Regions from separate parts of the Exiguobacterium sp. EF_C8 genome, predicted to be linked through region 2. Evidence: a T-box and tRNA genes for the amino acid it is inferred to sense, from the RefSeq annotation. Region 2 holds a T-box; the other holds one or more tRNA genes.
The links. A T-box is a leader RNA that pairs with one kind of tRNA and senses whether it is charged. The one in region 2 lies ahead of alaS (alanine--tRNA ligase), so its partner is inferred to be a tRNA-Ala.
Positions count from the first base shown of each region.

Region 1 (16,215 bases), 680 kb from region 2:
GAGCGGCTGCGATTCATCCATATCGCGCGTTACGCTATTCGACACTTGCCATGAACGCAGAACCTGGGCTAGATTTAAAGTAAGGAATCCGAACAACTTGGGGGAAATGGAATGAAAAAAGTCATCATCGCATTGTTAGCGGTACTGGTCATCGTCGCGATCGGACTTCAGGTCCGAGAAATCGTCAACGCATACCAAGTCGCCTATAAGGAAGAACTCGTACCCGATAAGAAAGCGGTCGAGACGAACACGAAACAACGTCCACTTTACGAAATCGGACGAGCAGAAGGGGAAAAAACCCGGATTCAAAAGTTGTACGCTTTTGATCAGACAATCAATGGGAAGCTCAGTAACGTCGTCATCGTCGATCGGAAGTACGGTTTAACGAACAAGGCGAGTGATGATTATTTCATGATTGCTCCCGGAACACCGGTGACGGATCAAGAGAAGAAGTCATTCGAACCGATGATTCAAAAGATGGATGCGGAACAAGTCCAAGCAGAAGTGATCTCGAAGCACGAGGTGACAGCTGTTGAAAACAATAAAAAACGGACTGTGACGTTATTTAAGGTCTTTTATAAAGATACGGATCAAAACGAATACCTCTTCTTCATCGAAAAAGAGGGCGGGCTGAAACTCGATCTATTCAAGAAGGGCTACTCACGTCTTTCCAATTACTAATCCATTAAAACAGCGGATTCCTAAAAAGGAGTCCGCTGTTGTTCGTTCATTGCCATTCAGTGATACCGGTCAAGTCATCATAGATGCGATCCGGATCAAGATTTAATTCTTCGACCGGAAGTCCGTTTCGATTGATCCATGCCGTTTTGAAGCCGAAACTCTTTGCCCCGGTGATGTCCCAACCGTTCGAGGACATGAAGAGGATCTCCTCGCGTTTTAAACCGAGTGTGTTCAACGCATGCATATAAGAAGCAGGTGCTGGTTTATAGTGTTTGATGTCATCAACACTGACGAGATGTTCGAACCGATCGGCTAAACCTGACTGTTCGATCAACGGATCGAGCATATCATGGGAACCATTCGAGAAGACGACCAAACGCTTATGCGCCATCGTCTCGAGAACAGAGCTAACTTCTGGGTACACATCAAGTGTCAGGTACGTCTCCATTAAAGTCGTGATTTGTTCCTCGGTCACATGAAGCTTCAGTTCGAGTAACGTATAGCGGAGGGCATCTTGTGTCACTTGGCTGAACGGCACATATTGTCCGTTCAATTGTCGCAAGAAGGAGTATTCCAGTTGTTTCTCTCGCCAGCGTTTACTGATCGCTTCTCCGTGTCCCGGATACAGCTCCTCTGCTTGTTCTTTGACGGAATGGACATCGAATAATGTACCGTAGACGTCAAAGACGAGTGCTTGAATCGTCATAAAAACATTCATCTCACTTTCATAGAGTCTGTTTTAAGAATTCCCTTACATGACGGATTCAAACGATACTTATGAATGGACCTGTTGCAAAAAGCGATGAAACGTCTGTGCGAACGCGCGACAAGCGGCTTGTTTCTCCGGTGTGTTCGGATCAAACTCAATCTTCAAGCCATCCGTGACGATGGTCGCCCCAGCTTCTTTTAATGCGTCTTCAATCAAATCAACGGCTGCGCAATACTTCGGATAATCAAGATCACCCGAGCCAAAAGCAGCAGCCGGCATCCCGTCTAAAAATTGTTCCCGTAGCTCCTCGACGAAATCTTCTGCTTCATACGGTAAATCACCGTCTCCCCATGTATATGAGCCGAGTAATAGACCATCAAAACGTGATAGATCCTCCCCGACGAATTGATCCAGTTCTGTGATCGTCACGTTGACATCGTGTTGCTCGAGCTCACGTTGAATGATCGAGACGATATCTTCCGTATTACCGGACATGCTGACGAATCCAATTGCAATCTGCATGCATGTTCCTCCTTTCGCTGTACTTCCTTACTTTAATTGATAATGATTATCAATGTCAAAAAATCATATAAAAAAACACCTTCCGAAGAAGATGCTTTTTCATACATTAGTCTTGTAGTTCGGCCCATTCCTCAATGGAACGAATGACCGGTTCGAGATGACGCCCTTTGTCGGTCAAACTGTATTGAATCTTAATCGGACGATCGGGAATGACAGTCCGGATGACGATGCCTTCCGCTTCGAGCTCCTTCATACGTTCCGTGAGCATACGACCTGATAATTCGGGAATGGCATCTTGAATCTCATTGAAACGACATGTCTTCGTCAACAAGTGACGCAAAATCAGACCCGTCCATTTCTTACCTAAGATTTCAAAGGCATGTTCGACTTTGGGACAAAGAGCCGGTTGGATTGCGACTTCTTCCATCAGCACTCATCCTTTCTATAGTTGTAGTATACCCGCTTCTGCTAAAAAAATCGAATCATTTTACTTAATGTAACGTCTTGAACTAAAACAAATCTATTTACTTTTAGTAAGTGATAAGATATAGTCTGTTTATTGAGTTACTTAAAGTAACTAAAATACATTAGGTAAAAGGAGAAGAGAGAAATGATGGATACAGGACTTTTAATCATTCGTTTAATCATCGGTTTAACATTTGCTGCACACGGGACACAAAAATTATTTGGTTGGTTTGGTGGACACGGCATCGCTGGAACAGGCGGTTGGTTCGAATCAATTGGCATGAAGCCAGGAAAAGCACTCGCGATTACAGCGGGTCTTGCTGAATTAATCGGTGGATTATTGTTTGCAGGCGGGGTATTCCTCTGGATCGCTGCAATCCTCATCATCGGTTCGATGCTTGTCGCGATCGTTAAAGTACACGGTGCGAATGGTTACTGGGTGACGCAGAACGGGTACGAATACAACATGGCATTGATCGTTATCGCCCTTGGAGTGGCGATGATTGGTGCTGGAGACTATTCACTCGCTGCACTCATCGGGTGAGGAAAAAGGTGGGTCATTCATGAAGTTCGAGGCATCAACGCTTAGCGCAAAAGACAATTATAAATTACTGATCGGAAGCATCATTCCGCGTCCGATTGCCTTCGTGACGACGCTAGGGGAAGACGGGACGGTCAACGCCGCCCCCTTTTCCTTCTTTACGGTCGCATCAAGTAGTCCGCCACAACTGGTGATTGCCGTACAACGGACGGATCAGGGACAAAAGGATACGGCACGTAATATCCTAGCAAAACAAAGCTATGTCATCCATATCGTCAGCGAAGAAATCGTCGACGCAGTCAATGAGACGGCTGCGCCACTCGCTTACGGTGAAAGTGAACTCGAACGGACGGATTTAACGCTCGTCGATAGCGATGCAATCGACGTGCCCGGAATCGCGGAAGCGAAAATCCGGTTCGAGATGCGCTTAACGCAACACGTCGAGCTAGAAGGTGCCGATCTGTTGATCGGGGAAGTACTGCGCTATCACGTCGCGGATGAACTCGTCGAGTCGTTCCGGATTGACGCAGCAGGATTGAAGGCTGTCGCTCGTTTAGCAGGGAATGATTATGCGACGATCGGGAAGACGTTTACGATTGCCCGACCGACAAAATGATAGTAGTGTGAATGCTTGATTCATCGTACGATTCGTTTTGATTCAAACAAAAGGAGTGGAGATACCGGTCTAGCTACCGGAATCTCCACTCCTTTTTCTCATGTCGTTCATCTGATTCATCGATCGGACTTCAAGGTTGCGAATCGATTTCGTTTGAAGAGGCTTCAAGACCATGACGTTTACTGTACTGATAGCCATCGAGCAAATAAAAGACGATTGCGAGTGCCCAAATGCCGACACAGCTGATCAAGAAAGCGGTGAGCGGTGAGACACTACCGTAATACGATAGGATCAACGGGTCAGTGAGTTCGACGAATAGCTGTGTCGTCAGGAGCGTACAGCATAATCCCGAGAGTAAACTGACGAAAAGACCGCTCCATGTCTGGATGACGAGACCAATCATACAAGAAATCAGGAGAAACAAAGGAAGCGCGGCATTAAAAGCATCCGGCCGGATGAAGGTCGACACGTAGTCCGCATACATCGGTACGAAATAAAGGATGCCGGATAGCAGTCCTTGAATCAAGTTAATGAAAAAGCTTTTCGTCCGCATCAGTGTTGGTTCTCCCATCGTTCCATCAATTCGAGTAGATCGACATCGATCTGGTCCCGTTCCGCAGATAACGCTGTCGCTTTTGGAATATCATTAAAGACTTCCGGTTCGCAAAGCAACTGTTCGATTTCCGCTGAACGCTGTTCGAGCCGTTCAATATCTTGTTCGAGTTGTTCGATTTGCTGACGGCGTTTTTTTTCTTCTTTCTGTGCTTCTTTGTCGATCGTCTTCGATGCCGTGACTTTTGCCGCTTTTGCCTCTTCGGCTTCAAGGCGAGCGATTTCTTCTTGTTCGGCCTTCTTCTCTGTGTAGTACGAATAATCGCCGAGGTATTCTGTCACACCAGCTTCACTCATCTCGATGACGCGTGTCGCGATCCGATCGATGAAGTAGCGGTCATGGGAGACGAAGAGTAGCGTACCTTCATAGTCGACGAGAGCGTTCTCAAGGACCATCTTCGAATCAAGATCCAAGTGGTTCGTTGGCTCGTCAAGGATGAGGACGTTAGTCTTCCGGAGTTTCAGTTTTGCGAGCGCGAGACGTCCGCGTTCGCCACCAGACAATTCATGAACGATTTTGAAGACATCGTCGCCGCTGAACAGGAATTGTCCGAGCACAGAACGGACTTCTTGTTCGCGCATCAGTGGCCATTCGTTCCAAATCTCATCGATGACACGGTTCCGGTCATTGAGTTCCGCTTGCTCTTGATCGTAATACCCGATCGAGACGCCAGTTCCGAAACGGAAATCACCGAAGAGAGGACGTAAACGACCGACGAGGACTTTTAAGAGCGTCGACTTCCCGATTCCGTTCGGTCCGACGAGTGCCAGTGATTCACCGCGTTGCAAGCGGAACGTGATGTCTTTTGAGACAGCTTCTTCGTAACCGATTGCCAATTGATTGACTTGAAGAACGTCATTCCCGCTCTGTTTTTCGATTGGGAAGGACAGGACCGTACTGCGTTCATCTCCATCTGGTCGATCGAGCCGGTCGACCTTCTCGAGCCGTTTTCGAACGCTTTGAGCACGCTTTGTCGTCGTCGCCCGAGCGATGTTTCGTTGAATGAAGTCCTGCATCTTTGCGATTTCTTCTTGCTGCTGTTCGAACTGTTTCATTTCTTGATCGTACAATGCCGCTTTTTGCTCGAGGTACTTCGTATAGTTCCCCGTGAACTTACGACAGACATTACGAGAGAGCTCATAGACGACATTGACGACTTGATCGAGGAAGTACCGATCGTGCGAGACGATCAGAACGGCACCACGATAACCACCGAGGTAACTTTCAAGCCAAGCAAGCGTATCGATATCCAGGTGGTTCGTCGGCTCATCGAGAATGAGAAGCTCTGGTGCTTGCAGGAGCATCTTCGCTAAGGCGAGCCGTGTCCGTTGACCCCCGGACAATGTCTGGATCCGGCGCGAGTAATCGTCTGGATAAAAGCGCATGCCGTGCAGGACGGAGCGGATATTCGCCTCAAACTGATAACCACCGGCTTCTGAGAAGTCGTGTTGCGCTTGATCATACGTCTTCAAGAGACGATCGTACGCGACCGGGTCGTTCAAGATGTGCTCCATGCCCATCTCGATTTCCATCCGGCGCAGTGTTCGTTCTTGTTCTTGCAGATGTTCAAAGACGGTCAGCATCTCGTTCCAGATCGTCTCGTTCGATTCGAGACCACTGTCTTGCGCGAGATAACCGATTTTGACATCTTTACCTTTCATGATATCGCCCGAGTCATGACTGAGTTCACCAGCGATGATTTTGAGCAAGGTTGATTTACCGGCACCATTTCGACCGACGAGCGCAATTCGGTCGCGCTCCTGTACTTCTAGTTTGATATTTTCTAAAATCGGCTCGACGCCGAATGATTTCGAGAGTTGGTTGACTTGTAAGAGTATCATTTCCATCCATCCTTCCACCCTTTAGTCTATCACGAACAAAAGCGCGAGGTCCTGCGGAATATATTATTTGTGACTCTATGTGAAGTGGTTTACAATCAAGGAGAGTAGAAAGCTTTTTGCAAAGATTTGGGTGCCACGATGGATGTGGCCGAAGGGGGAACTGCAGGATGAATGGACCAGACACAAAAATTCCACAAGCGACAGCAAAACGGTTGCCGCTATATTATCGTTTCATCCAAAGTTTATACAATTCAGGTAAGCTCCGCGTCTCTTCTGCTGAGTTAAGCGAGGCGGTGAAGGTTGATTCAGCAACGATTCGTCGCGACTTTTCCTACTTTGGGGCACTAGGGAAGAAGGGGTATGGATATAACGTTCAACATCTCTTAACGTTTTTCCGGAAAACCTTGAATCAAGATGAGGTGACGAATGTTGCCTTGATCGGGGTCGGTCATCTCGGAACAGCGTTTGCAAATTATAACTTTTTAAAGAATAATAGTACTCGGATAGTCGTTGCGTTTGATGCGGACGAAGAGAAGGTCGGAACAACGACGCATGACGTTCCAATCTATCATGTTTCGGACATGAAAGAACAAATCGAAGCGAATCAGGTCGATGTCGCCATCTTGACGGTTCCATCCCAGTTCGCACAGTCAGTAGCGGATGAGTTAGTCGAGTATGGTGTGACAGGCATTCTGAACTTCACGCCTGCACGGTTGAACGTGCCAGTGAGCGTTCGGGTTCATCACATCGATTTATCGATCGAGTTGCAGTCGTTAGTTTATTTCATGAAGCATTATTCGCAATCAGCTGAAGGAGTGAAATCATAATGGAAAACCTTATCCCGCTCACGTTAGGTATCGGACCTGCGAGTATCGGATTAATTGCTGTCGTCGCGTTGATCATCTTCGGACCGAAGAAGTTACCGGAATTCGGTCGTGCTGCCGGTCAAACATTGAAAGAGTTCAAGAATGCCACGAACGGCATCATGGACGACGATAAAAAGGACGAACCGAAAGAGAAGTGATTGAATCATGACGGTTGATCAAGAACAAAGCATGACGTCGCACCTAGACGAACTGCGTAAGCGGATTGTCTGGTCGCTCCTCATCGTCGTCGTCCTGTTCGCTGTCGCATTTCCGCTCGTCCGACCGCTCGTCCGTTTTCTGCAAGCGGACTTAAAAGAGCTCGGTATCGGATTAAATGCCTTCAACGTCGCCGATCCTTTAATGTTGTATTTGAATCTTGCGTTCATCATCGCGCTGATTTTAGCGTCACCGTTCTGGATGTATCAACTGTGGGCATTCGTCCGACCAGGGCTTTATGAAAAGGAACAAAAAGCAACACTGACATATATTCCAGTCATCTTCTTTCTATTTTTGGCTGGTGTAGCCTTCTCGTATTTCTGGTTGCTTCCCTTCTTGCTCGAAGTCTCAACGGATCTCGGGAAAGAATTGGGGATCGAGCAAGTCATCGGGGTCGAAAACTACTTCAGTTTCTTGATCCGGTTGACGATGCCGTTTGGTCTTCTCTTCCAATTGCCGGTCGTGACGATGTTCCTGACACGTCTTGGTCTTGTGACGCCATATTTCATGCGAAAGAATCGGAAATATGCGTATTTCGCGCTGTTCGTCGTTGCGGCATTGATCGCACCGCCGGACGTGACGTCACACTTGATGATCTCAGTGCCGTTGTTCGTTCTCTATGAAATCAGTATCTTGATTTCCGCGCGGACGTATAAAAAGGTCTTGATCCTCGAGCAACAGGCAGAGCTTGAACGACAGGCGGATTTGATGCGTGAATTGAATAAATGAATCGTGAATTCCTTCCAGCCATTTCGGGAGGAATTCTTTTTTATGAAAGCGTTATGTTTATATTGATAAAGCAGTTAGCGATGCGTATACTAAAGATAATTCATGGGGGCTTAGCTCAGCTGGGAGAGCGTTTGGCTGGCAGCCAAAAGGTCGTCGGTTCGATCCCGATAGTCTCCACCAAGTGCATACGTTCAACTCCTCGAGTGCTCGAGGAGTTTTTTTATGTTCCCAGTTAAATTCCTTCCAAATATAAAATGTCACCAAAAAGAAATAAATTAAAAAAATATACAAATATAAATTGTTTATTTCCATTAACTTCATTAAACTAAAAATACAGAATTTTCTTTAAACTGTTTTATTAGTATTACTACTATGGTTTTACAGAAAAGGGGAAACGAACGCATGAAGAAGAAGATTGCACTTATGGCAGCCGTCTTAATGACGTCTTCCAATCTAGTCAGTGCGCAAGGTGCACTGTCCTCGCAAGACAAAGCGACGGGTCAAAAACCGCAGGCGCTCTCACTGAAGAAATCGGGGCAAGAAAAGAACTACAAACAATCGGATAAAGTCCGAGTCGTCATCGAGATGGAACAAAAACCGGCGATTCAAATCGCCCAAGCTCAAAACAAGCGGTATAGCACATTGAGCAATGCCGAAAAGGAATCGATCAAGGATCGACTCGTCAGCGTCCAAAAATCAGTCAAGTCAGCTATCGCTAAAAAGGCGATTCCTGTTACATATAAAGAAAGCTTCACAACCGTCATCAACGGATTCAGTGGTGAAGTGAAGTTCGGTGACATCGAAGATATCAAACAACTCGAAGGAGTCAAAAGTGTACATATCGCGCACGAATATGCGCGCCCAACCGTAGATAAAGGTGCCAAGCCAGACATGCTGTACAGCAAGGACATGGTCAATGCGAAGGAAACGTGGCAGGACTATGGCTTCAAAGGGGAAGGAACCGTCGTCGCGGTCATCGATACGGGGATTGATCCATCTCACAAGGACATGGTCTTGAGTCCAGAGACAAAGGTGGATTTAACCTCTTCGAAGGTCGAGAGTGCGAAAGAAACAAAAGGCTTAAAAGGAAAGTACTTCACGGAAAAAGTACCGTACGGCTATAACTATGCCGATCACGACAGCGAAATCCGTGACTTAGGTGCGGGGGCATCGATGCACGGGATGCACGTCGCAGGTACGGTCGGAGCAAACGGGGATGAAGCGAACGGCGGCATTAAAGGGGTCGCTCCAGAAACACAGCTCCTCGCGATGAAGGTCTTCGGTAACGATCCAGGGATGCCATCGACATTTAGTGATATCTACATCAAAGCAATCGATGATGCCATCGCACTTGGAGCGGACGTCATCAACATGAGCCTGGGTTCGACGGCATCGTTCGTCAACGCAGATGATCCGGAGCAACGCGCGATCGTCAACGCGATGAACAACGGTATCTTGTGTGCGATCTCTGCTGGTAACTCGGCGTTTGCAGGTCATGGTGCGGGTAATCCATATACAGCAAACCCGGATATCGGTGTCGTTGGTGCACCAGGATTGACGAGCCAGGCGCTCCAAGTCGCGTCACTCGAAAATACAAAATTGACGCTTGAAGGCATGGCGCTGACGATCGACGGTCAGGATGCCGGTTATTTGGCATACCAAAAACAAGATTCGCCGAATCCGATTGCCGTCTTCGATAAAGAGAAGAAGGATGTCGTGTATGTCGGTGACGGTCAAGCTTCGAACTATGAAGGTAAAGACGTCAAAGGGAAAGTCGTCTTCGTCGTGCGGACAGGTGATTTTAACTACAGCATGATTCAAGCAGAAGCTGAGAAGCAAGGCGCAGCAGGTGTCATCGTCCGTGGTAAAGTCGATCATGGGGATTACGTCAGCATGGCGCTCAACAATCCGACGATTCCACTCGTGACGCTTAGCATCGCGGACGGGAATGATCTCGAAGCAAAAGCAAAAGAAGGCAAGGCAATCGCAGTGACATTTGACGGAAAAGCGGTCTCAACCGATAACCCGGTCGCAGGACAAATGTCTGACTTCACGTCATGGGGTGTCACGCCAAGCCTTGACTTCAAGCCGGAAATCACGGCACCAGGTGGGAAAATCTATTCGACGCTTAATGATAACGAGTATGGCGTCATGAGCGGTACATCGATGGCAGCACCACACGTCGCTGGAGGAACAGCACTCGTCATGCAACGGATTGCGAAGGACTTCAAAGTCACTGGTGCAACACGCGTTAAACTCGCCAAAAACATCTTGATGAATACATCGCGTCCGCAACTCGATCAAGGAAAATACAACGCACAATTGAAAACAGGCAACTTCTACTCCCCACGTCGTGAGGGAGCTGGACTGATGGATCTTCGTGCTGCGATGAAGACACCAGTCGTCATCACAGAGACGAAGTCAGGTGAAGGCAAGGCATCCTTGAAGGAAGTCGGCGAGAAGTTCACATTCACGCTTGATTTAAAAAACTACAGCAATGAAAAAGTGACGTATAAGCTAGCGGGAACGGTTCAATCAGATCTCGGTGCAAAAGGATCGAACTTCCTTGAAGCAAATGGAATCTTCAAAAAAGGAACGATCGGTACGGTAGATGCCAACACAGGCACATACCCGATCTCATTTGCAGTCGGCTCGAAGAAAGCGAGCTCGGTCTCGATTAATCCGAAGAGCTCAACGAAAGTCAGCGTGTCCGTCGATTTGAAGAACACGACTGACTGGGCGAACGAGCTTCCGCTTGAACAAGTCTTTAAAAACGGCTACTTCGTCGAAGGATTCGTCCGTCTGATCGATACGAAGAGCAAAAATCCAGAACTGACAGTTCCTTATGTTGGGTTCAAAGGAAAATGGGATCAAGCTCCGATTTTAGATGCACCATTGTACGATAAAAACAACACGTTCTATGGATTGACAGGTCTAGCGACTGAAGTGAAGGATGATTTCGAATTCCTTGGTACGAATGCCGCTGGAAAAGTTGTCGCGAACAAAGTCTCGTTCTCACCGAACAACGACGGTAGCGCAGATGAAGCTTTCCCGATCATCTCATTCCTTCGCAATGCGAAAAAAGTCGAGTATTCGATTCTTGACCGGAATAAAACAACACTTCAGAAGCTTGATATGCAAACGGACGTCGTCAAGAACTACTACGACAGCGGTTCAGAGGACGGCTACACACCAGTCACAAGCGCTGCTTGGGACGGAACGATCAACGGGAAACCGGTCAAAGATGGTCTTTACTACTACAAAGTCAAATCGGTGATCGATTATCCGAACGCAAAATGGCAGACGAATCTCTTCCCAGTCTATGTCGATACGAAAAAGCCAGCAGCTACTGTGAAATGGGATGCTGCGAAATCAACACTTTCATGGACAGCAGGCGACCAAGGAACAGGAGTTGCGTCATACGATATCCTCGTCAATGGCAAAAGTGTCTTAAAGCAACCACTTGCCGCAACAGAAAAAGCGTACACGTTGACGGATCTGCCGGAGCGCGCGAAGATTGCCTTCGTCGTCAAAGACTATGCTGGAAACAGTGTGAAAAAAGACGTCAACACGACAGGCGTTGATAAAGCCGTACCAAATGTTCAAATCGATACACCGGTCGCTCTTGGTCTTGCAACATCAAAAGTCATCAACATCGCGGGTCATGTCTCTGATGAGTCAGGTATCAAATCGTTCAAGATCAACGGAAAAACTGTTAAACTGCGTTTCGATGCAGCCCAACAAAACTATGCGTTCAGCCATGACGTGACGTACACGACAGATGGCGTCAAGTCATTCAAGGTCGAAGCATACGATGGAAAAGGGAATCGTGTGGCGTTCAACCGTCAAGTCATCATCGACACAGAATTACCAACGATTCGCGTCACAGCACCAAAAACCGTCTCAAGTAAAACAAAAACAGCTGAGATGAAGATCGTACTTCGCGATAACTACAGCGAATTACGCTTCGACTTCAATGGTAGCGCGGAATACCGCCGGACGTTCAAAGAACCGTACGTCATGAAAGCCTTCAAAAAGACGATCACGAAAAAAGTGACGCTCAAAAAAGGAAAAAACACGTACAACTTGAAACTGAAGGATCTGGGTGGACAAGTCGTTACGAAAACAGTCGTCATCACGAAAAAATAAGTTAACAAAGAAAAGCCAGGCGGAAATCCGTCTGGCTTTTCTTTGTGTGTCGAAGCGCCTTGAAGGGTTTATGAGACGAGTGGAGCGGGAAATTTAAGAGCAGAAACAATTAGAGGGGGAACGACCATGAATCCGTTTACGACATTAATCGCCTTCATCGTAGGGTGTCTCGTCTTATATCTCGGTATCCGTGACAAAAATGGCTGGCTAATCGGTGTCGCGTTGATACCGCTCGCGATCGTTGCTTATAGTGTCATCTATCTGATCATCCAGGTCAGTGCATAGTCTCTAATGAAAGATGTCTTGTCCGAAGCGACAGGACATCTTTTTTTTGAAAAATCGCACTACAGGTGAAACCGATACAGTAAAATGTAAGTATATTACAGTATAGAAAGGTGGGAGATCATGGAACACGTACATACACAAACGGAAGCATTAGCGACGTTATACGAAGAGATGCACCAAAAGACAAAGACCGGCATATGGGTCATGCTTGCAGCATTTTTAGCACTTAGCAACACACTTGAGAAGCCGGTTTATGCGATGATCGTCCCATTATTGTATTTTGGCTATGACATGCTCGTACAACGCAAGCGGTTCGCGCTTGTCGCGGAATATACATCAGAGGCATCAGCAAAACGGCTCTATCAGGTGCATGTCTTGATCGGGATCTTACAATACGGAGCGCTTGCCGGTTTGATTGTCTGGGCAGCCGATCGCCCGAACATGTCCTTCTTAATCGGTCTGATCATCGTCGTCATTCCGTTTTACTGGATCTGCCGAAAAACGCTAGAGTTCGTCTCACGAAAGATCGATCCAACGTATGTGACGGAAAAAGAAATTCATCAAGCTCGCTAAAGGAGAAGGTACTATGCAAACGGCTCGTGAAGAACGCCTACAAAAACTTGCCCTCGCCTACCGGGACGTTGAATGGCTCGGCACACGCTGGTATTGGAACATGTTTCTATTCATAACAGTCGGTATCTTAATTGAATGGACGGATCTCCCGCTGTTGATTTTGACGATTCCAGCCGTTTTTCTCGCCTCCGATTTTCGCTACCAACTAAAAAAACGAAAAATTTTAGACAGCTACATCTCAAAAGCGCAGGTCCGTCGCCAATTTTTACTCCGCATTGGTAGTCACGTCCTGCTGTACGCCGTCTTGACGGTCGTCATCACCCAGACAATCGAGAGACCGTTCTGGCAGATGCTTCTAGCAATTTTTGCGATTTTAACACCACTTTATTTCATCAGCGAATGGATCATCCGACGTGACGGAGCGCGCGATCCCGATTATATCAGTGACGTTGAGGTAGCCCGCTTCGTCAGACAGAAAGGAACATCGCAATGGAACACCTATTCGAGCGACAAGCACGTCTGAACCTATTGGTACGTCCTGTGCGTTCCGTCGCCTATTTCTTTTTGGTCCCTGGATTGATTTTTGCGGTACCTGCTTGGTTTATGCCGACAATTACATCCGTCTTTCTTCAAATCATGCTCTTTTGTCTTTGCGCGACAGCAGTCTCTCGAGAAATTGTCCGTCTACGGCTCATGAAGTCATATTTAACACCAACTATGTATCAACAAACCGTTCAAAAGGTCGCTCGTCTGACAATCATCGGGTATGTCGTTGCATGGCTGATCGCCGTCGTCATGCTGTCGATTCCAAGTGCTCCTGGTTATTTATTCGTCGTCTTCCTCTTTTGGATTGGTGGGTTTAGTCTTGGTGTCACTCGAATGAATCGGTTAGCCAAACAAATCGATCCAGCCTACGTCTCGATGAGGGAAATCGAACGTGCGTGGTGGAAACGGTAAAGCAAAAAATCCGCATCAATCAGCGAAAGACGCTGTTTGATGCGGATTTTTGATTATTTCTTCAACAAGAGATAGATAAAATAAGGTGCTCCGATCAAGGCGACGACGATTCCAGCTGGCACGCCGTCCGGTCCCGCAATGTTGCGTCCGATCGTATCAGCGAACGCAAGCAACCATCCGCCGAGCAAGAGGGCAATCGGCAAGAAGAACTGATGCCGTGGTCCAACGAGCGCGCGGGCGATATGTGGCGCCATCAGACCGATGAAGGAAATCCCACCCGTGACGGAGACGGCAGCAGCGGCAAGTGCGACGGCTGTCAACAAGAGTTGGATCCGTTCTTTTTCAAGCGCGACGCCGACACCGATTGCGACTGGTTCATTCAAGGCAAGGAGATTGAGTTTATTCGCCTTATAGAACGTTAGCGGAATCAAGACGAGTAACCACGGTAAGAGTGAGTAGACGAAGATCCAGTCCGTCCCCCAGATGTTACCAGCGAGCCACTTAGCGATGAAGTCGACCTTTTCACGACGCGTCGACGAAATCAGAATGACCATGATTCCGGAGAGCGCCATCGAGAAGCCAACACCAGTCAAAATCAAGCGAATCGGTTGCAGTCCTTGCACCCGGTCGTATGAGAATAGATAAATCGCCGTCGCGGTCACGAGCGCACCGAGGAAAGCGGCAATCGGTAACAAGTAAATGAACGATCCGACATCGACCGGGAAGTACAGGAAAAACAAGGCGACGGCGACACCAGCTCCGGTATTGATGCCGATGATACCAGGATCAGCGAGTTCATTGCGCGTGATCCCTTGGAGGATCGAACCGGATAAAGCGAGTGCCATTCCTGCCATGACGGTGATGAGCAGTCGTGGTAAGCGGAGCGAATAGAGGACGAACTCCTCTTTGAACGAGCCGTTTCCAAGTAACGTCGGCAACAAACGATCATAGGATAGGGAAGCAGGTCCGAGACCGATGCTGACGACGAGTGTTGCGATCAATAGTGCCAGTAACGTCCAAAACGTCAGTTGCTGGCGACGACGTAAACGAGATTCCATCATGAGAAAGCACGCCCTCCTTTCCGAACGATCAAGAGGAAGAATGGTAGTCCGAGCATTGAGACGATCGCGATGACCGGAGTCTCGTAGGGAGCATACAATGTCCGACCGATTGTATCGGCAAGTAACATGAACGTCGCACCAAAGATCGCGGTCATTGGCAGGATGAACCGATAGTCCGTCCCGACGATCGCGCGGACGATATGTGGAATCATCAGCCCGATGAACGCCATGTTACCGACGAGTGCAACAGCAGCACCTGCAAGCAGAATGACGACAACATAAAGTACTGCTTTGATCCGCTGGATGTTCTGCCCGAGTCCGAGCGCGACTTCTTCCGATAGACTGAGAATCGTCAATTGTCGGGAGAAGATGAAGGCAATCACAATCCCGATCGCGATGACCGGAGTGATGACTTGCAGTTGTCCCCATGTCGACCCGACGAGTCCACCGGACGTCCATTGTGAGACATCTTGAGCAATCTTGAAGTAGATGCCGATGCCTTCCGCAATCGCATACAGAAAGGCTGAGATTGCAGAACCGGCAAGGACAATCCGGAGTGGCGAAAAACCACCTTTTTTCGAAGCACCGATTCCAAAGACAAGTGCTGCCCCAAGTGCTGCTCCGAAGAAACAAGCAATCATGATACCGAAGTACTCAATTTTCGGGAACAGGACGATGACGAGTGCAAGTGCTGCGTTCGCACCCGCCGTCAGACCGAGCAGACCAGGATCGGCGAGGGGATTGCGTGTCATCGCCTGCATGATGGCACCAGAGACACCGAGTGCCGCTCCGACGAGGATTGCTGCTAATTCCCGTGGCAAGCGGATTTCCTGGACAATTTTTGCTTTTTCATTCAACGGTCCGAACGTCAAGGCGTTCCAGACTTCGCGGATCGTCGTATCGGCAGCGCCGAACGTCATCGCGATCCAGAACATCCCGAAAAAAAGGACAAGACCGAGTGTGATTTTTATGCCGAACGGAATTCGACCAGCTGACATGAATGTCGCCTCCATTTCTGATTCAGGGAGTGAGCCGCAAAAAAAGGAAGGGATCCCGCAGGTTCCCTCCCTTATTTATTATGCACCAAGGAAACTTTTCTTGAAGAACTCGAGTTGACGTTCGAGTGTGAGAGGATCATTGAAGTAGAACTCCTTCGAATCGACTTCGAAGACATGATCGTTTTTGACGGCTGGAATGTTTTTAAACGTATCCGTTTTCGTGAATGAGTTGTCCGCTTCTGCGCTCTTGCTGAAGACGAGGTAGTCGCCTGCATATTCAGGGAGGACTTCTGGTGACAACGCATAGTAACCATCTTTTAATGCCATCTTCGTGACTTTATCCGGCATTTTTAATTTCATTTCTTGATAGAGAATCTCTGTTCCACGACCCCA
Region 1 is NZ_CM143264.1:2,894,045-2,910,259, reverse strand. It holds gene tsaD (tRNA (adenosine(37)-N6)-threonylcarbamoyltransferase complex transferase subunit TsaD) at 1-83, shown strand, start outside; gene ACY2IG_RS15330 (hypothetical protein) at 112-681, shown strand; gene ACY2IG_RS15325 (haloacid dehalogenase type II) at 728-1,387, opposite strand; gene ACY2IG_RS15320 (flavodoxin) at 1,457-1,912, opposite strand; gene ACY2IG_RS15315 (winged helix-turn-helix transcriptional regulator) at 2,019-2,339, opposite strand; gene ACY2IG_RS15310 (DoxX family protein) at 2,523-2,921, shown strand; gene ACY2IG_RS15305 (flavin reductase family protein) at 2,941-3,534, shown strand; gene ACY2IG_RS15300 (hypothetical protein) at 3,665-4,087, opposite strand; gene ACY2IG_RS15295 (ATP-binding cassette domain-containing protein) at 4,087-5,988, opposite strand; gene ACY2IG_RS15290 (redox-sensing transcriptional repressor Rex) at 6,156-6,815, shown strand; gene ACY2IG_RS15285 (twin-arginine translocase TatA/TatE family subunit) at 6,815-7,012, shown strand; gene tatC (twin-arginine translocase subunit TatC) at 7,020-7,799, shown strand; tRNA gene ACY2IG_RS15275 (tRNA-Ala) at 7,904-7,979, shown strand; gene ACY2IG_RS15270 (S8 family serine peptidase) at 8,202-11,948, shown strand; gene ACY2IG_RS15265 (hypothetical protein) at 12,075-12,233, shown strand; gene ACY2IG_RS15260 (hypothetical protein) at 12,354-12,806, shown strand; gene ACY2IG_RS15255 (hypothetical protein) at 12,820-13,329, shown strand; gene ACY2IG_RS15250 (hypothetical protein) at 13,296-13,763, shown strand; gene ACY2IG_RS15245 (FecCD family ABC transporter permease) at 13,817-14,821, opposite strand; gene ACY2IG_RS15240 (FecCD family ABC transporter permease) at 14,821-15,822, opposite strand; gene ACY2IG_RS15235 (iron-hydroxamate ABC transporter substrate-binding protein) at 15,901-16,215, opposite strand, start outside.
Region 1: it has a tRNA-Ala gene. The T-box ahead of alaS (alanine--tRNA ligase) is inferred to sense a tRNA for this amino acid. The anticodon was not compared.

Region 2 (16,215 bases):
AGGGCGTTCGAACTTGCGTGATACAATTGCCTTCCCGAAAACAGCATCAGCAAGTGATCTGTTGACGGCAGCACCAAGCCCAGTCTCGGATGCGCAATTGAATGATCTCTCAATTCGTACAGCAGTCAAACAATCTTAAGTCACGACAAGCGAATCTTCCGGTATGGGAGGTTCGCTTGTTTCATGAAGGAGGGCGAACGGATGGAACGACACTTTTTTGAACGGTCTCCAGTTGAAGTCGGACCAGACTTCTTAGGAACACACATCACGGTCGATGAGGTAACGATGCGAATCGTCGAGGTCGAAGCCTATCTCGGTCCTCACGATCAAGCGGCACACTCGTTTTCCGGTAAACCGACGAAACGAACGGCACCGATGTTCGGTCCACCCGGACATTTATATGTTTATTTCACGTATGGTATGCATCACTGTATGAATATCGTTTGTGGACATGAAGGGGAAGGATACGGACTGCTGTTACGAGGTGCCGAAATCATCAGTGGGCACGATCTTGTCGCTGAACGCCGTTTCGGTTGTTCCTACGCAGAATTGACTGCGATTCAACGACGAAATCTCGTCAATGGACCGGCAAAATTATGCCAAGGATTCGGTCTAACGACTGCTGATTCAGGTCAGGATCTTTATCAAGACCGGTTTCGACTCGTTGCCGACCCAGTCGATGCAATCGTCCAGACGACACGCATTGGTATTCCAAATGCTGGAGAAGCGACGGCCTATCCATGGCGTTTTTATGTCGACGCGAGTGAAGGTGTCAGTAAACGTTAAAAAATGGACGCTTCGATCAGGAAGCGTCCATTTTTTATTTAGGATTGTTGATTGATTTTTTAGCTTGTTGTTTTTTATAGAATTTATAAACGATTGGTCCAACCGTCGTTACAAGCGTCACTAATGTTCTGAGTTTACCGCGTTTTGCAGCCATTGATCCATTCACTCCTCTGATTTGTTGTAGTAATCATATTCCACGAAAACAACGTCTTAAAACCTCGTCGGCACATCGATTGGTTTTCTAAGTCCCTTGGTCGGGTCATAGTATAAGAGAAGGGAGCCGATCAATATGGGAGCAGTCGTCTGGTACCGCAATGATTTGCGTGTCGATGATCATGAAGCACTTCGGAGCGCATGCGAAGAACAAGATACGATTCGGGCAGTATACGTTAAAAATCATAAGGAACAGCTGTTTGAAAGAGGCGCACAACAAGCGAAATTCGAAGAAGAGACATTAGCGAATTTAGCTGATCATTTGTCTCAAATCGGAATTGCATTAGATATTTTAGAGGGGAAGGTGAATGAGGCACTTGATTCTTATCTGCAAACGGATGATACAGTCTATTTCCATAAGATGACTGGAACAGAAGAAGCGGCAAGTGAGCAGTATGTCAAAGACAGATATACAGTCCGTTCTTTTGAGACACAGACACTACATCGCCGGGAAGATATCGGAAGTGACGAACTGAAGCGCGTCTTTACAGCGTTTCGAAAACGTGTCGAGGCGAAAGGAACCTTCTACGATCCACTTGATCCACCAACCGGTATTCGATTAATAAGGGAGGAATCAGTCAAAGCGGATCCAGAGATCGCGTTCCCGTTCCGTGGTGGAGAATCAGCGGGGAGAGCACGTCTTCAAGAATACCTGGCTGAGCCTGTATTCACCTATAAAGAAACACGTAACGGTTTTTTACGAAATGATTCTTCGAAGTTATCTGCCTGGCTAGCGAACGGATCGCTGTCACCGCGTCGCGTCATGGCTGAATTGCAGGAAGCCGAGCGAAAAAAGGGAGCAAATGAATCGACGTACTGGTTGTATTTCGAACTGTTATGGCGTGACTTTTTCCATTTAACGATGCGTGAGACAGGAAGTCGTCTGTTTCGATCAAATGGATTAAAGGAAGGGCAATACACGTGGAAGACGGATCAGCTAGCTGTCGAACGTTGGAGAAAAGGAAAGACCGGTGTACCGTTCGTTGATGCCTTTATGAACGAGATTCGCGAGACGGGATGGATGTCGAACCGGGGCAGGCAGATCGTTGCCAGTTATCTCATTCATGAATTAAAACAGGACTGGCGCATCGGAGCACAGTATTTTGAACAACAATTGATTGATCATGACGTCGCTTCGAACTATGGCAACTGGGCATTCATCGCAGGGGTCGGGAATGCGACGCGGACACCACGATTCGATCCCGTGTTTCAGCAACAACGATATGATCCGAACGAAGACTTCACGAAACGTTGGACTTAAAAAAGCATCTTTTTCTGGAGTGGGAAGTAGTTGCATTTCAGAGGGGAGGATGCTATATTAAATGCATCAGATGGGGTTCCTGAATTGTACGAGAGCCGCCTTTTATCTTTGAGCCACTCTTTTTTGATAGGGAGTTTGACGTTCCAACTAGTAGTACATGCCTCGTAACACAGCAGGAGGACGTACGAATAGGAATCGGATAAGACACCCACCTGCACAGCAGGTTCAAAAATAAGGTATCGACACGGCACTTCGGGTCCCATCGTCTTATTATTTTATTGTTTGACACGTCGCATGACGTTTTTTTTTATGATATAATTCCGAGTAAAACAGTATGAGTATTGTGAGGTTATGAGATGTTACATCAATTTTCGCGTAATGAACTAGCAATCGGTAAAACTGGACTTGACGCATTGGCATCCAAGTCTGTCGCTATTCTGGGAATCGGTGGTGTTGGATCGTTCTCGGCAGAAGCGCTTGCCCGTAGTGGTGTAGGTCGTTTGATTCTCGTTGATAAGGATGATATCGACATCACGAACGTCAACCGACAAATTCATGCCTTGCTTCCGACGGTCGGTCAGCCGAAGGTCGATGCGATGGCTGAACGTCTTGCGTTAATCAATCCAGACCTTGAAATCGTTCGTTTAAAGATGTTCTACAATGAAGAAACATTCGAGTCGTTCTTTGAACAGCAGCCGGATTATGTCATCGATGCATCGGACACGGTCTCGTTCAAAATTCACTTGATTCAAGAATGTAAGAAACGTAACATTCCGATCATTTCGAGCATGGGGATGGCGAACAAGATGGATCCGACACGCATCAAGATCGTTGACATCAAAGATACAAGTTATGATCCTCTGGCGAAGGTCATCCGGACGAAACTCCGGAAAGCCGGTATTCATAAAGGCGTTCCTGTTGTCTTTTCCGATGAACCGCCCGTTAAGATCATTGAAGAAGTCCGTCAAGTCGTCGGAAACGATGCCGCTGCGATTCGTAAAGCGAAGATGCCACCGAGTTCGAATGCATTTGTTCCATCTGTCGGTGGACTGATTGCAGCGAGCTACGTCATCAATGAGATTGTCCGTGAAGCTGGCGTGACGATCGAACGCGTTCGTTAAAAAAAAGCGACCTTATGGTCGCTTTTTCTGATGTGTGGCTGTTTGTTTGTTCCAAAAATCGAGTCGAGCCTGCAGTTGTTTTTCAAAACCGCGTGGGCTTGGACGATAAAAGACGGGTTTGGTCCGGGCAAGGTTTTCTGGCCAATAATTCTGTGGCACATAGGCATGTTCGAAGTCGTGCGGATATTGGTAGGTAACGCCATTCCCAAGTGCCGCTGCACCCGGATGATGGGCATCGCGCAAGTGTGGGGGAACAGGTCCACCATCTGAACGACGGACGAGCATCAATGCTTGGTCAATGGCTGAGATGACGGCATTCGATTTCGGTGCTGTCGCGAGATATAGGACCGTTTCAGCAAGCGGGATCCGTGCTTCTGGGAAACCAACGTATTCGCACGCGCGCGCGCAAGCATCGACCATCAATAACGCTTGCGGATCAGATAGACCGATGTCTTCTGCCGCATGGACATAGAGACGACGGACGATGAAACGTGGACTTTCACCGGCTTCAATCATGACGGCGAGCCAGTAGAGCGCGGCGTCGGGATCGGAACCACGAATCGATTTGATGAAGGCGGAGATGACATCATAATGACGATCGCCGTCCTTATCATACTTCAATGCCTTTTGCTGAATCGATTCCTCAGCGACAGCGAGGTCGATCGTGATTTGACCATCGATTTCCGGTGTCGTTAAGACGGCAAGTTCGAGCGCATTCAATAATGCCCTGTAATCGCCATCTGACAACTTGACGTAATGATCGATCGCGTCCTCCGTGATGGTGATCGGATATTTGCCAAGACCACGCTCCGTGTCCTTCAGGGTCCGATCGAGGACGATCCGTAAATCATCTGCCGTCGGGGGTTCAAAACGAAAGACTGTTGCCCGCGATAAGAGAGCGGCGTTGACCTCAAAACTCGGGTTTTCAGTCGTCGCACCGATCAACGTGATCGTACCCGCCTCAAGTGCCGGCAGTAAGGCGTCTTGCTGCATCTTATTGAACCGATGGATCTCATCGAGAAAGAGGATCGTTTTTTGATCCTCGAACTGAAGACGAGCTTCGGCTGCTTTTAAAATCTCACGTAATTGTTCCAGTTTTGCCGTGACCGCATTCAATTGCTCGAATGCTGATTTCGTATAACTGGAAATGACACGTGCGAGGGTCGTCTTACCGGTGCCCGGTGGACCGTAAAAAATGACGGTTCCGAGACGATCGGCTAAGATGGCGCGCCGCAAAAGCGTCGTCTCTCCGATTAGATGGCGTTGTCCGACGATTTCATCCAGATTCTGCGGACGCATCCGATTCGCGAGCGGTCCGGCAGGAGACTGGGATTCAAATAAATGTGCCATACACATACGCTCCTTCCACTTTTAGCTACTACTATACTAGAAAGGATGATCCTTCGCATGATGAAAATCTCAACGAAAGGGCGATATGGTCTGACGATCATGATCGCACTCGCGAAAGAAGCTGAATCAAAACCATTGTCCTTAAAAAAAATCGCCCAGATGTATGATTTATCAGAGCACTACCTCGAGCAATTGATCGCACCACTTCGAAATGGGGGTCTCGTCAAAAGTGTTCGCGGCGCTTATGGCGGGTATAAGCTCGGTCGTGAAGCACAAAGCATTACGGCGGGTGAAATCATCCGCCTGCTTGAAGGACCACTCGTCGTCGTCGAAGTCGATGCTTGTGACGAGGTCACGAAACGCAAACTTTGGGACAAAATCCAACAAGCGGTCGATCAAGTACTCGATTCAACGACACTACAAGACTTAGCGGAAGAAGACGATACAGGATACATGTTCTATATTTGAGAGGTGAATACGAATGAATTACTTTGACCATTCGGCGACGACGCCGATGCGTCCGGAAGTCCTTGAGGCGATGACGCCTTATTTGCTCGAACAGTACGGCAATCCATCAAGTGTCCATGCGGCTGGTCGTTCTGCTCGGGCGGCGATCGACAATGCACGTCGGCAGATCGCACAAGAATTAAATGCGAAACCAACTGAACTGATTTTCACGAGTGGTGGAACGGAGTCGGATAACTACGCCATCTTCGGTGCGGCTGAGGTAGCGCGTGAAAAAGGGCGTCATCTCATTACGACACGGTTTGAGCATCATGCCGTACTCCGTGCGTTCGAAGAGCTTGAAAAGCAAGGCTATGATGTCACATATCTCGATGTACCGTCGTCTGGCGTTGTGTCGTTGACTGCCTTACAAGAAGCAGTTCGGGAAGATACGATACTCGTCTCGATCATGTTCGGCAACAATGAAGTCGGGACGATCCAGCCGATTGCGGCAATTGGTCAATTCTTACGGGAACGCGGTATTTTGTTCCATACGGACGCGGTGCAAGTGTTCGGAAAACAAGCAATTGATGTCGAAGCGTTACAGGTCGATCTTTTATCCGCGTCTGGTCATAAAATCAATGGTCCAAAAGGAATCGGGCTATTATATGTACGGACAGGTGTGAAATTAGCGACGCAGACGTATGGCGGAGAACAGGAACGCAAGCGTCGCGCTGGTACGGAGAACGTACCGGGAATCGTCGGTTTAGCGAAAGCGCTCGAACTGATGATCGCAGAGCGCGATCAACAGCAGGACCACATCAAACAACTGCGTAGCGTTTTGCTAACACGCTTGGATGAAAGTGGCGTCACTTACGAAGTCAACGGTGTTGAAGGATTGCCGAATGTCCTCAATCTTTACTTCCCGCAAATTGAAATCGAACCGTTCTTGATCATGCTTGATATGCGCCAGATGGCTGTATCGAGCGGGAGTGCATGTACGGCAGGATCCGTCGAGCCTTCGCATGTCTTGTCGGCGATGTATGGTGAAGATGAACGGACACGGGCATCGGTTCGGATCAGTTTTGGTCACGGAAATGAGCTCGCGCAAGTCGAACTACTCGCACAAGCCTTGCAAGATGTCGTAAAATCGTTTCAGAATTAACTAAGAGGTGAAATGAATGAATACACGAGCGAAAGCCCCGAGTGAAACGACAGTCGTCGTTGGGATGTCGGGCGGTGTCGATTCGTCTGTGACGGCTCATTTATTAAAAGAGCAAGGCTATAACGTCATCGGGATCTTCATGAAAAACTGGGATGACACGGATGAGAACGGCTTTTGTACGGCGACGGAAGATTATGAAGACGTCATCGCCGTAGCCAATCAAATCGGCATTCCGTATTATGCGGTCAATTTTGAAAAAGAGTACTGGGATAAGGTCTTCACGTACTTCCTCGATGAATATAAACTCGGTCGGACACCGAATCCAGACGTCATGTGTAACAAGGAAATCAAGTTCAAAGCCTTCCTCGATCACGCGATGCGTCTTGGTGCCGATTTCGTCGCGACAGGTCATTATGCACGTGCTGTCTATGAAGATGGAGAACATAAATTGCTTCGTGGTGTCGATGCAAACAAGGATCAAACATATTTCTTGAATCAATTGTCGCAAGAGCAAATCGCGAAGGCGATGTTCCCAATCGGTCACATGGAAAAATCAGAAGTGCGCCGGATCGCAGAAGAAGCGAACCTTGCAACAGCTAAGAAAAAAGACTCGACCGGTATTTGCTTCATTGGCGAGCGGAATTTTAAACAGTTCCTCGGTCAATACCTACCGGCACAACCCGGTGAGATGCGGACGCTTGACGGCAACGTCATGGGTCGTCACGATGGATTGATGTACTATACGATGGGGCAACGCCACGGGCTTGGTATCGGTGGCGACGGAGAACCTTGGTTCGTCGTCGGAAAAAACCTAAAAGAGAACATTCTCTATGTCGATCAAGGATTCCATAACGAATTATTGTATTCGGAAGGATTACTTGCTTCAGATGTCAGTTGGACATCTGAACGTCCAGTCGGTGAGACATTCCGTTGCACAGCGAAATTCCGTTACCGTCAACAAGACACAGCCGTCACGGTTCGTGTCCTTGAAGATGGACTCGATGTTTCGTTTGACGAACGTCAACGGGCGATCACACCAGGACAAGCGGTCGTGTTCTATGATGGAGACATCTGCCTCGGTGGTGCCACAATCGATGCAGCTTATAAAGCAGGCGAACGCCTCGCTTATTTAGCGTAAGGAGCAAAAGAAGATGAACTATAATGAAGTAGGGTTCCGGCATCTAGAAGCTGGAAATTATGAATTAGCAGCGCAAGCTTTTAATGATGCGATCGAAGAAAACCCAAAAGATCCGACGGCGTACGTCAATCTTGGAACATTACTCCAATCGATGAACGACGCTGATCGTGCCCTTCGTTTTTATGACCGGGCACTGATGATTGATAATACGTTTGCGAGTGCCTATTATGCGAAAGGCGCTCTGTTCTTTGCTGCCGATCAACTCGTCGAAGCAGAGGAATCATTGCGCGCAGCGTTATTGTACGGACTTGACGACGCGGATCTCCATTTCATGCTAGGGATGACGTATCAAAAACTCGGTGATCCAGTACGCGGCTTACCTCGTTTACAACGCGCGTCAGAACTAAACGGTGTCGATATCGAGATCTCGTTCCAATACGGACTTGCCTTAGCGCAAAACGAGAAGTTGGAAGAAGCGGTCGAGATGTTCGAGCATGTCTTGATGCTTGACGAAACGCATACAGATGCACGATACAATTATGCGATTGCTCTTGCCTTCCTCGGTCAACAGGAAGCCTGTTATGCAGAACTTGAAGCCGTTCTTGCCTATCAGCCGGAACACGCCCTTGCACGAGATGCAAAAGCGAAGATGGATGCGTTATTAAAACAAGCAGATTGATCTAAAAAAGACGATTCCAGGCGGAGTCGTCTTTTTTGTATGGTATTTAATTCCCGACTTCACGGATGACACGAAGCGGAGGTCCGGAAAAGTCTTCATAGGCTTCATCCATGTTTTTCGTATACAGTTCGATGACGTTATTTTCTGTATCCTTGAAATAAGCGGAATACTCTTTTTGGTTCGAGGTCTCCTGTTCATCCCATTCTCTTAGCTTCACGGTGATTGAAGCTTCCCGAAGCTGATTTAAGGCTTGCTGGAACTCGTCCTTCTCAACGTAAAAGGCACAATGGACATGGACTCCGCCTTCATCGTACAACGTATCCCATTCGGAGACCGGTAAATGTTTAACGGTTCGTTCTTCCATCGTGAAGTCCCGTTTCAGCCAAAGACCGAGTCGGGTGTTGCCGCCAATGTAGAGCCACGTTGCCCAGACCCCATCTTGTTTAGATTGTTCTTTGCTCGGCTCAGCATCCTCAGGTGCCCATTGCTCGACAATCGGAATACCAAGTGTCTCATTCCAAAAGCCAAGGGCGCGATCCATATCCTCGACTTCAAGTACTAATTCACACAATCCTGCAATCGGTAAACGTGCCATCCTTGAACTCCTCCTCTTAACGAAATGTTTCACGGTATCTTTCCCTGATTTAAAATCCGGTAAACGAATGCTATGATGAAAGCAGCGAATGAAAAAGAGAGAAAGAAGGTGGAGTGATGGAGCACCCCCATCAAGTCGTCGGGCGCGTCAAACGTGTGCTCTTTTCTTCTGAAGAGGAAGCACACTCCATTGTACTGGTCGCCGTCAAAGAAAAGAACTTTGAATTAAAAGAGACCGAGCTCGTCATTACGGGTACAGGAGTCGGAATCGAACTCGGAGGGACGTATCAAGCATTCGGTCGTCTCGTTGATCATCCTCGCTTCGGAAAACAACTGAAGGCGGAGCTGATTCGCCGATCGGTTCCGATGACTAAACATGCGACGATCCGCTTCTTGACGAATGGTTCGTTCACCGGCATTGGTCCGAAAACAGCGAAAAATATCGTCGATGCTCTTGGAGAAGACGCAGTGGATCTCATATTAAAGGATGAACGGGTACTGAATCAGGTGCCTGGGTTAAAACAAAAACAAGCAGACATCATATTGAATCGACTCGCGACGCTATACGGTGTCGATCAGTTGATGCTGTTCTTAGCACCGTTTGATGTCACACCGAAGCTGGCGGCAAAGATCTATGCCGCGTACGAGGGCGACGCCATGGCACGGATTCGGGAGAATCCGTATTCCTTGATGTATGAAGTAAACGGGATTGGCTTTAAGACAGCCGATCATATTGCCGCGCACCTCGGACTTGTCGGATTACACCCGGAGCGTGTCGCTGCTTCGATCATGCATATATTAGAACAAGAAGCGGGCGAGGGACATGCCTTCGCGACGGTCGACTCGCTATTGCAACGGGCACCCCGTCTGCTAGGGGAAGATCCGGGAGAGCGGCTAGAACAAGCGATCGAACTATTGCTCGCTGAAGATAAGGTCAAGCTTGAAGAAGGTTGCTTGTATTTACCGACGATCTTTTATGCGGAAGTCCGCGCGGCGAAGGAACTAGCACGCGTCATGGCAAACGGTGCCGAACAAGAAGTCGATGTCGCGACGATCCTTGAAGCAATTGGTCACCTCGAAGAACAGTTCGGCATGGAATATGCCGCGCAACAGCGAGAAGCGATCGAGTTAGCGGTCAAAGCGCCGCTGATGGTCTTGACTGGTGGACCGGGTACCGGTAAGACGACTGTCATCAAGGGAATTTTGCATGCGTTGCAAGAAATTCATGACTGGCCGCTTGAGAAGAGTCGCGTCAAGACAGGGGATGTCTATCCATACGTCCTTGTTGCACCGACGGGACGTGCCGCTAAACGTCTATCGGAAGCAACAGATGTACCGGCGATGACGATTCACCGTCTCTTAAAGTATGATGGAACGAACTTTCAACTGAATGAGGATCAGCCGATCACGGGAAAAGTACTGATCATCGATGAATCGTCGATGATTGATATCTACTTGTTATCGAGTTTGCTTCGCGCCGTCCCGAATGGCATGAAGATCTTGTTCGTCGGTGACCGCGATCAATTGCCATCCGTCGGTCCAGGACAGGTGCTGGCAGACTTGATGGATACGGAAGGAATTCCCGTCGTCCGTTTGAACGTCGTCCATCGTCAAGCAGAAGATTCTTCGATATTGCGTCTTGCGCACGATTTGAAGAACCGGACGACGTCTGCTGATTTGTTATCACCACTTGCGGATCGCCGCTTCTATACTGCGTCTCCGCAAGAGACGTTACGGGGCATCTCGGCCTTCGCGGAAAAAGCACTCGCAAAAGGCTACTCGAAATTCGATGTACAGGTCCTCGCGCCGACTTACCGTGGTCAGGTCGGGATCGACGAATTGAATGTCGCCTTGCAACGCGTCTATAACCCGGAGGAACCGAAGAAACGGGAAGTCAAACAAGGGACGCGGATTTACCGGACCGGGGACAAGATTCTCCAGCTCGTCAACAATGCGGAAGAAAACGTCTATAACGGAGATATCGGCGAAATCGTCAATATCTTCTTCGCTAAAGAGAATGTCGATAAAGTCGATAAAATCATCGCCCGGTTCGATCAGACGGAGGTCGAGTACAACCGGAGTGATTGGGATCAATTCACGCACGCCTATGCGATTACGATCCACAAAGCGCAAGGATCTGAGTTTCCGATCGTCTTGATGCCGGTCTATTTCACGGGGGCGTTCAAACATTCCCGAAATTTAATTTATACGGCAGTTACTCGGGCAAAATCGAGTTTGTTATTATTCGGTGATCCGCGTGCGTTCCATAAAGCGTCGCAAGAAGAGGAACCCCGGCGCCGAACACGATTGATCGAACGACTCGGTGGGGTGACAAAGACTTGACGGATGCTGTTCGATAGGTAATAATCACGATAGATGAATGGACGTAACACGTTGATGGAAGATAAGTAAAAGGAAAACTCGAGTCCAGAGAGAAGTGAGTCTGCTGCAATCACTTTCTCGAGTCCCTTTGAAGCTCCTTCCGGAGTCGGGTGTAAACACCTGCGGGTCATCCCCGTTATCAGATGTTCGAGGTAGGCAATGGATTGCTTACGAACGAGGGTGGTACCACGGAAGCGATGCTTTCGTCCCTTTTCAGGGATGAAAGCATCGCTTTTTTGCGTCCAAATAAAACCAATGGAGGTAACTGTTCATGAAAGCTCTAAAACCATTAACGGGTGCACAAATCCGTCAGATGTATCTTGATTTCTTCCAAAGCAAAGGGCATGCGATCGAACCGAGTGCTTCGCTCGTACCGGTCGAGGATCCATCGCTCTTGTGGATCAACTCGGGTGTTGCAACACTCAAGAAATATTTTGATGGTCGTGTCATTCCTGATAATCCACGTATCGTCAACGCACAAAAATCAATCCGGACGAACGATATCGAAAACGTCGGGAAAACAGCGCGTCACCATACGTTCTTCGAGATGCTCGGAAACTTCTCTGTCGGTGATTACTTCCGTGAAGATGCAATCAAATGGGGTTGGGAACTCTTGACGAGTGATGACTGGTACGGTCTTGACCCAGAACGTCTTTCGGTCACGATTCATCCGGAAGATGACGCAGCGCGTCAAATCTGGCTTGAACTCGGCGTACCGGCTGAGCGGATCATTCCGCTTGAAGATAACTTCTGGGAAATCGGTGAAGGTCCATCTGGTCCGAATACGGAAATCTTCTTCGATCGTGGTCCAGCTTTCGGAGACGATCCGAACGATTCAGAACTTTATCCAGGTGGCGAAAACGAACGCTATCTCGAGATCTGGAATATCGTCTTCAGTCAGTACAACCATGATGGACACGGCAATTACACGGAACTTCCGCGTAAAAACATCGATACTGGGATGGGACTCGAACGGATGGCGTGTGTCATGCAGGACGTGCCGACGAACTTCGATACGGATCTGTTCATGCCGATCATTCATAAGACGGAAGAAATCAGCGGCAAGATCTACCGTGATGATTCGAAACTTGATGTAGCATTCAAAGTCATCGCAGACCACATCCGTACTGTATCATTTGCGATCGGTGATGGTGCTCTTCCTTCGAATGAAGGACGTGGATATGTCCTTCGTCGTTTACTACGCCGTGCGGTTCGTTATGCGAAGATGCTTGGGATCGAACGTCCGTTCATGTATGAACTCGTTGATACGGTTGGAAATGTCATGGTCGACTTCTACCCACAAGTTCCGGAAAAAGCGGACTTCATCAAACGCGTCATTAAAAACGAAGAAGAACGTTTCCATGAGACGCTTCATGACGGTCTTGCAATCTTGAACACGGTCGCTCAGACGTCTAAGGCAAACGGTGAGCACATCATCAGTGGCGAAGATGCGTTCCGTTTGTATGACACGTATGGTTTCCCACTCGAATTGACAGTTGAGTATGCGGAAGATCATCAGATGTCTGTTGATGAAGAAGGCTTCAAACAAGCGATGGATGCACAACGTCAACGGGCACGTGCAGCGCGTGAAGAGAGTGGTTCGATGCAACAGCAATCGGAAGTCCTCTCAACGCTAAAAGATAAGAGTACGTTCGTCGGCTATACCGACCTTAAGGCGGATGCGAAAATCATCGCATTGTTGCATGATGGAGAACGAGTCACAGAAGTCGCTGCTGGTGAAGAAGCACAAGTCATTCTCGACATCACACCGTTCTATGCTGAAAGTGGTGGTGAAGTCGCGGATACAGGAACAATCGAAGGCAAAGACTTTGTTCTTGATGTCAAAGATGTTCAAAAAGCACCAAACGGTCAAAACTTGCATACGGTCATCGTTCGTACAGGGATCGCAACGGAAGCTGCAGACGTCGTTGCAAACGTCGAAGCAGCAGAGCGTAAAGCCGTCACGAAAAACCATACGGCAACACACTTGCTTCATAAAGCATTGAAAGATACGCTCGGAACACACGTCAACCAAGCGGGATCACTCGTTTCTCCAGATCGTCTTCGTTTCGACTTCTCACACTTCGGTGCAGTGACACAAGAAGAGTTGACGAAGATTGAACAAGACGTCAACCAAGCAATCTGGGCATCACTACCGGTTGATATCGAAGAGATGAACATCGCTGATGCAAAAGCAAAAGGCGCAATGGCATTGTTCGGTGAGAAATACGGTGAAACGGTCCGTGTCGTCTCAGCAGGCACATACTCGATCGAGTTGTGTGGCGGAATCCATGTCGGGAACACAGCCGAAATCGGCTTGTTCAAGATCGTCTCAGAGTCTGGGATCGGTGCAGGTACACGCCGAATCGAGGCGGTAACAGGTGCAGGCGCGTATCGTGTGATGAATCAACACTTAGAAACACTCGAACAAGCAGCTGCTGTCTTGAAAACGAAAACGACGGAAGTTCCAGTCCGTATCGAAGCACTGCAACAACAACTTCGTGAGACGGAACGGGCGAACGAATCGTTGCAAGCAAAACTTGCGAACATCGAAGCTGCTTCACTAAAGGACGATGTTGAGGAAATCAACGGCGTACGTGTGCTTGCGAAACGTGTCGATGTCTCAGATATGGATGCCCTTCGCGGTATGATGGATGAGTTGAAGAGCTCACTCGGATCAGCGATCATTGTTCTCGGTAGTGCGCAAGGTGAAAAAGTCAATCTCGTCGCAAGCGTTTCAAAAGATTTAATCGACCAAGGCTATCATGCTGGTAAATTGATCAAGGAAGTCGCAACACGCTGCGGTGGTGGCGGTGGCGGTCGCCCTGACATGGCTCAAGCTGGTGGGAAAGATGCGTCTAAATTAGAAGAAGCACTCGCGTACGCTTCACAATACGTGCAATCACTGGCATAATAGAAACGTAGTGTATATGAAAGAGGTGATGAACGTGAGTCAGATGGATCAAACGATGAAATTCAACTTTCCAGAAGACGATAACAAAGCAGCGACACGGGATGTGTTGTTGACGGTCTATCATGCTTTAGAAGAAAAAGGATATCATCCGATCAACCAAATCGTCGGCTATCTCCTATCTGGAGATCCTGCTTACATTCCTCGTCATAATGACGCACGTAACTTAATTCGTAAGATTGAACGTGACGAATTGCTCGAAGAACTCGTGAAATCTTATTTGGCGGAGAGTGGAAATTCAAAATGAAACGTGCAATGGGACTAGACGTCGGTTCGAAGACGATCGGGGTAGCGGTCAGTGACTTGATGGGCTGGACGGCGCAAGGTGTCGAGACGGTCAAGTGGACGGAACCGGATTACCCAGAAGCCTTCAAACGGCTCGATGTCATCATGGAGACATACAATGTCGAAATCCTAGTCATTGGTCTTCCGAAAAACATGAACGGTTCCATCGGTCCCCGTGCGGAGGCGAGTGAAGCCTTTGCGAAGGAAATCGAACAGCATACTGGGCTTGAAGTCGTCTTCATGGATGAACGGTTGACGACGATGCAAGCAGAACGGATGTTGATCGATGCCGATGTCAGCCGCAAGAAACGAAAACAAGTCATCGATAAGATGGCTGCCGTCATGATCCTGCAATCGTATTTGGATCGGGCGAATCGATGAAGGGGGAGAAACCGATGGCTGAAGAAAAACGTCAGTATCTCTTTCCAGATGAAGAGGGCGGCGAACATCTTTTCGAAGAATGGTACCGTTACTCAAGTGAACGTACAGGAAAAACCTATCTATTTCTTGAAATGATCGGTAACCCTGACGAAGGAGCGGATGATCTAATCATCTGTGAGATCGATGAATATGGAGAAGGCGAAGATGATTTTGAATTGAGCCTGATCGATGAAAATGATGAGCAAACTTGGGATGAACTCGAGCTTGCGTTAAAGGAGCGGATCACTGATGCAACAGAATGAGCCAACACGTTACGTAATTCCGGACGGCGAAGGAAATGATTTCGAATTCGTAGAACGTCTGCGTTATGAAAGCCCACGTTCGAGCAAGACATACATCTTCCTCGAGCCAATCGGAGCAGATTATGACGAAGCAGAAGAAGTCGATATCTTCGTTTACGAACTCGACGAATACGGTGATGGAGACAACGACTTCAACCTCGTACCAATCGACGAAGACGATACAGCGACTTGGGATGAAATCGAAGAAGTCTTTAACACGCTCGAAGATCAGTTAGACTAACCCGACTCATGACAGGTGACGTCGTAAGAGACTTTCTCTTACGGTGTCACCTTGTTTTAAGAGAAGAAGGAGGAACCGATGGAGAACGAATGGAAGCAAAATGCTGAAATCGAAAAAAGGCGACGCCGGACATCACGCCGGATCACGCTGATCATCCTTTCTGTATTGTTTACGATTTTTCTAGTTACCAGTGCGGTCATCTATGTCTTTTTGAAAAATGCGCTTGAACCGGTCGATGAAGCAGCGACGAAATCCGTCAAAGTCGAAATTCCTTTAGGCGCAGGAACGAGTACGATCGCGTCCTTACTAAAGGAAAAAGATTTGATTGCAAACGAGACGATTTTCCGTTATTACGTCCGTTATAAGAATGAATCGTCATTCCAGGCGGGTACATATACCCTGTCACAAGCCATGTCCCCGGATGAAATCATCAATGAATTGAAAACGGGAACGGTCATGAAGGCAGCGGATGTGAAAATCACGTTACCTGAAGGCATCACGATGGATCGTCAAATTGATTTAATCGCGAAAGCGACGAAGTTCAAAGAAGAGACGATTCGTAAAGAATTGACGGATGCGATGTTCATCGATGCCATGATTGAAAAATATCCGATGTTGACGGATGAAGTGAAGAAGAATGGCGTCTTGTACGCACTTGAAGGATATCTCTTCCCAGCAACGTATGAGTTCGATAAAGGAAAAAGCATTGATCAAATCGTCGAGACGATGCTCGACGAGACAGAAAAAGTCTACGATGAAAATGAGGATGCCATTCAAAAGTCAGGCATGACCTTCCATGAAGTGCTCAGTCTCGGTTCAATGGTCGAGCGTGAAGCCGCGACACCGAAGGATCGTCGTGAAAT
Region 2 is NZ_CM143264.1:2,217,323-2,233,537, reverse strand. It holds gene aspS (aspartate--tRNA ligase) at 1-139, shown strand, start outside; gene ACY2IG_RS12000 (DNA-3-methyladenine glycosylase) at 202-786, shown strand; gene ACY2IG_RS11995 (DASH family cryptochrome) at 1,076-2,260, shown strand; RNA gene ssrS (6S RNA) at 2,334-2,523, shown strand; gene ACY2IG_RS11985 (tRNA threonylcarbamoyladenosine dehydratase) at 2,617-3,381, shown strand; gene ACY2IG_RS11980 (replication-associated recombination protein A) at 3,394-4,731, opposite strand; gene cymR (cysteine metabolism transcriptional regulator CymR) at 4,792-5,199, shown strand; gene ACY2IG_RS11970 (cysteine desulfurase family protein) at 5,213-6,340, shown strand; gene mnmA (tRNA 2-thiouridine(34) synthase MnmA) at 6,357-7,478, shown strand; gene ACY2IG_RS11960 (tetratricopeptide repeat protein) at 7,492-8,157, shown strand; gene ACY2IG_RS11955 (VOC family protein) at 8,204-8,752, opposite strand; gene recD2 (SF1B family DNA helicase RecD2) at 8,869-11,094, shown strand; T-box leader at 11,137-11,347, shown strand; gene alaS (alanine--tRNA ligase) at 11,405-14,047, shown strand; gene ACY2IG_RS11940 (IreB family regulatory phosphoprotein) at 14,082-14,351, shown strand; gene ruvX (Holliday junction resolvase RuvX) at 14,348-14,770, shown strand; gene ACY2IG_RS11930 (DUF1292 domain-containing protein) at 14,785-15,072, shown strand; gene ACY2IG_RS11925 (DUF1292 domain-containing protein) at 15,059-15,352, shown strand; gene mltG (endolytic transglycosylase MltG) at 15,431-16,215, shown strand, end outside.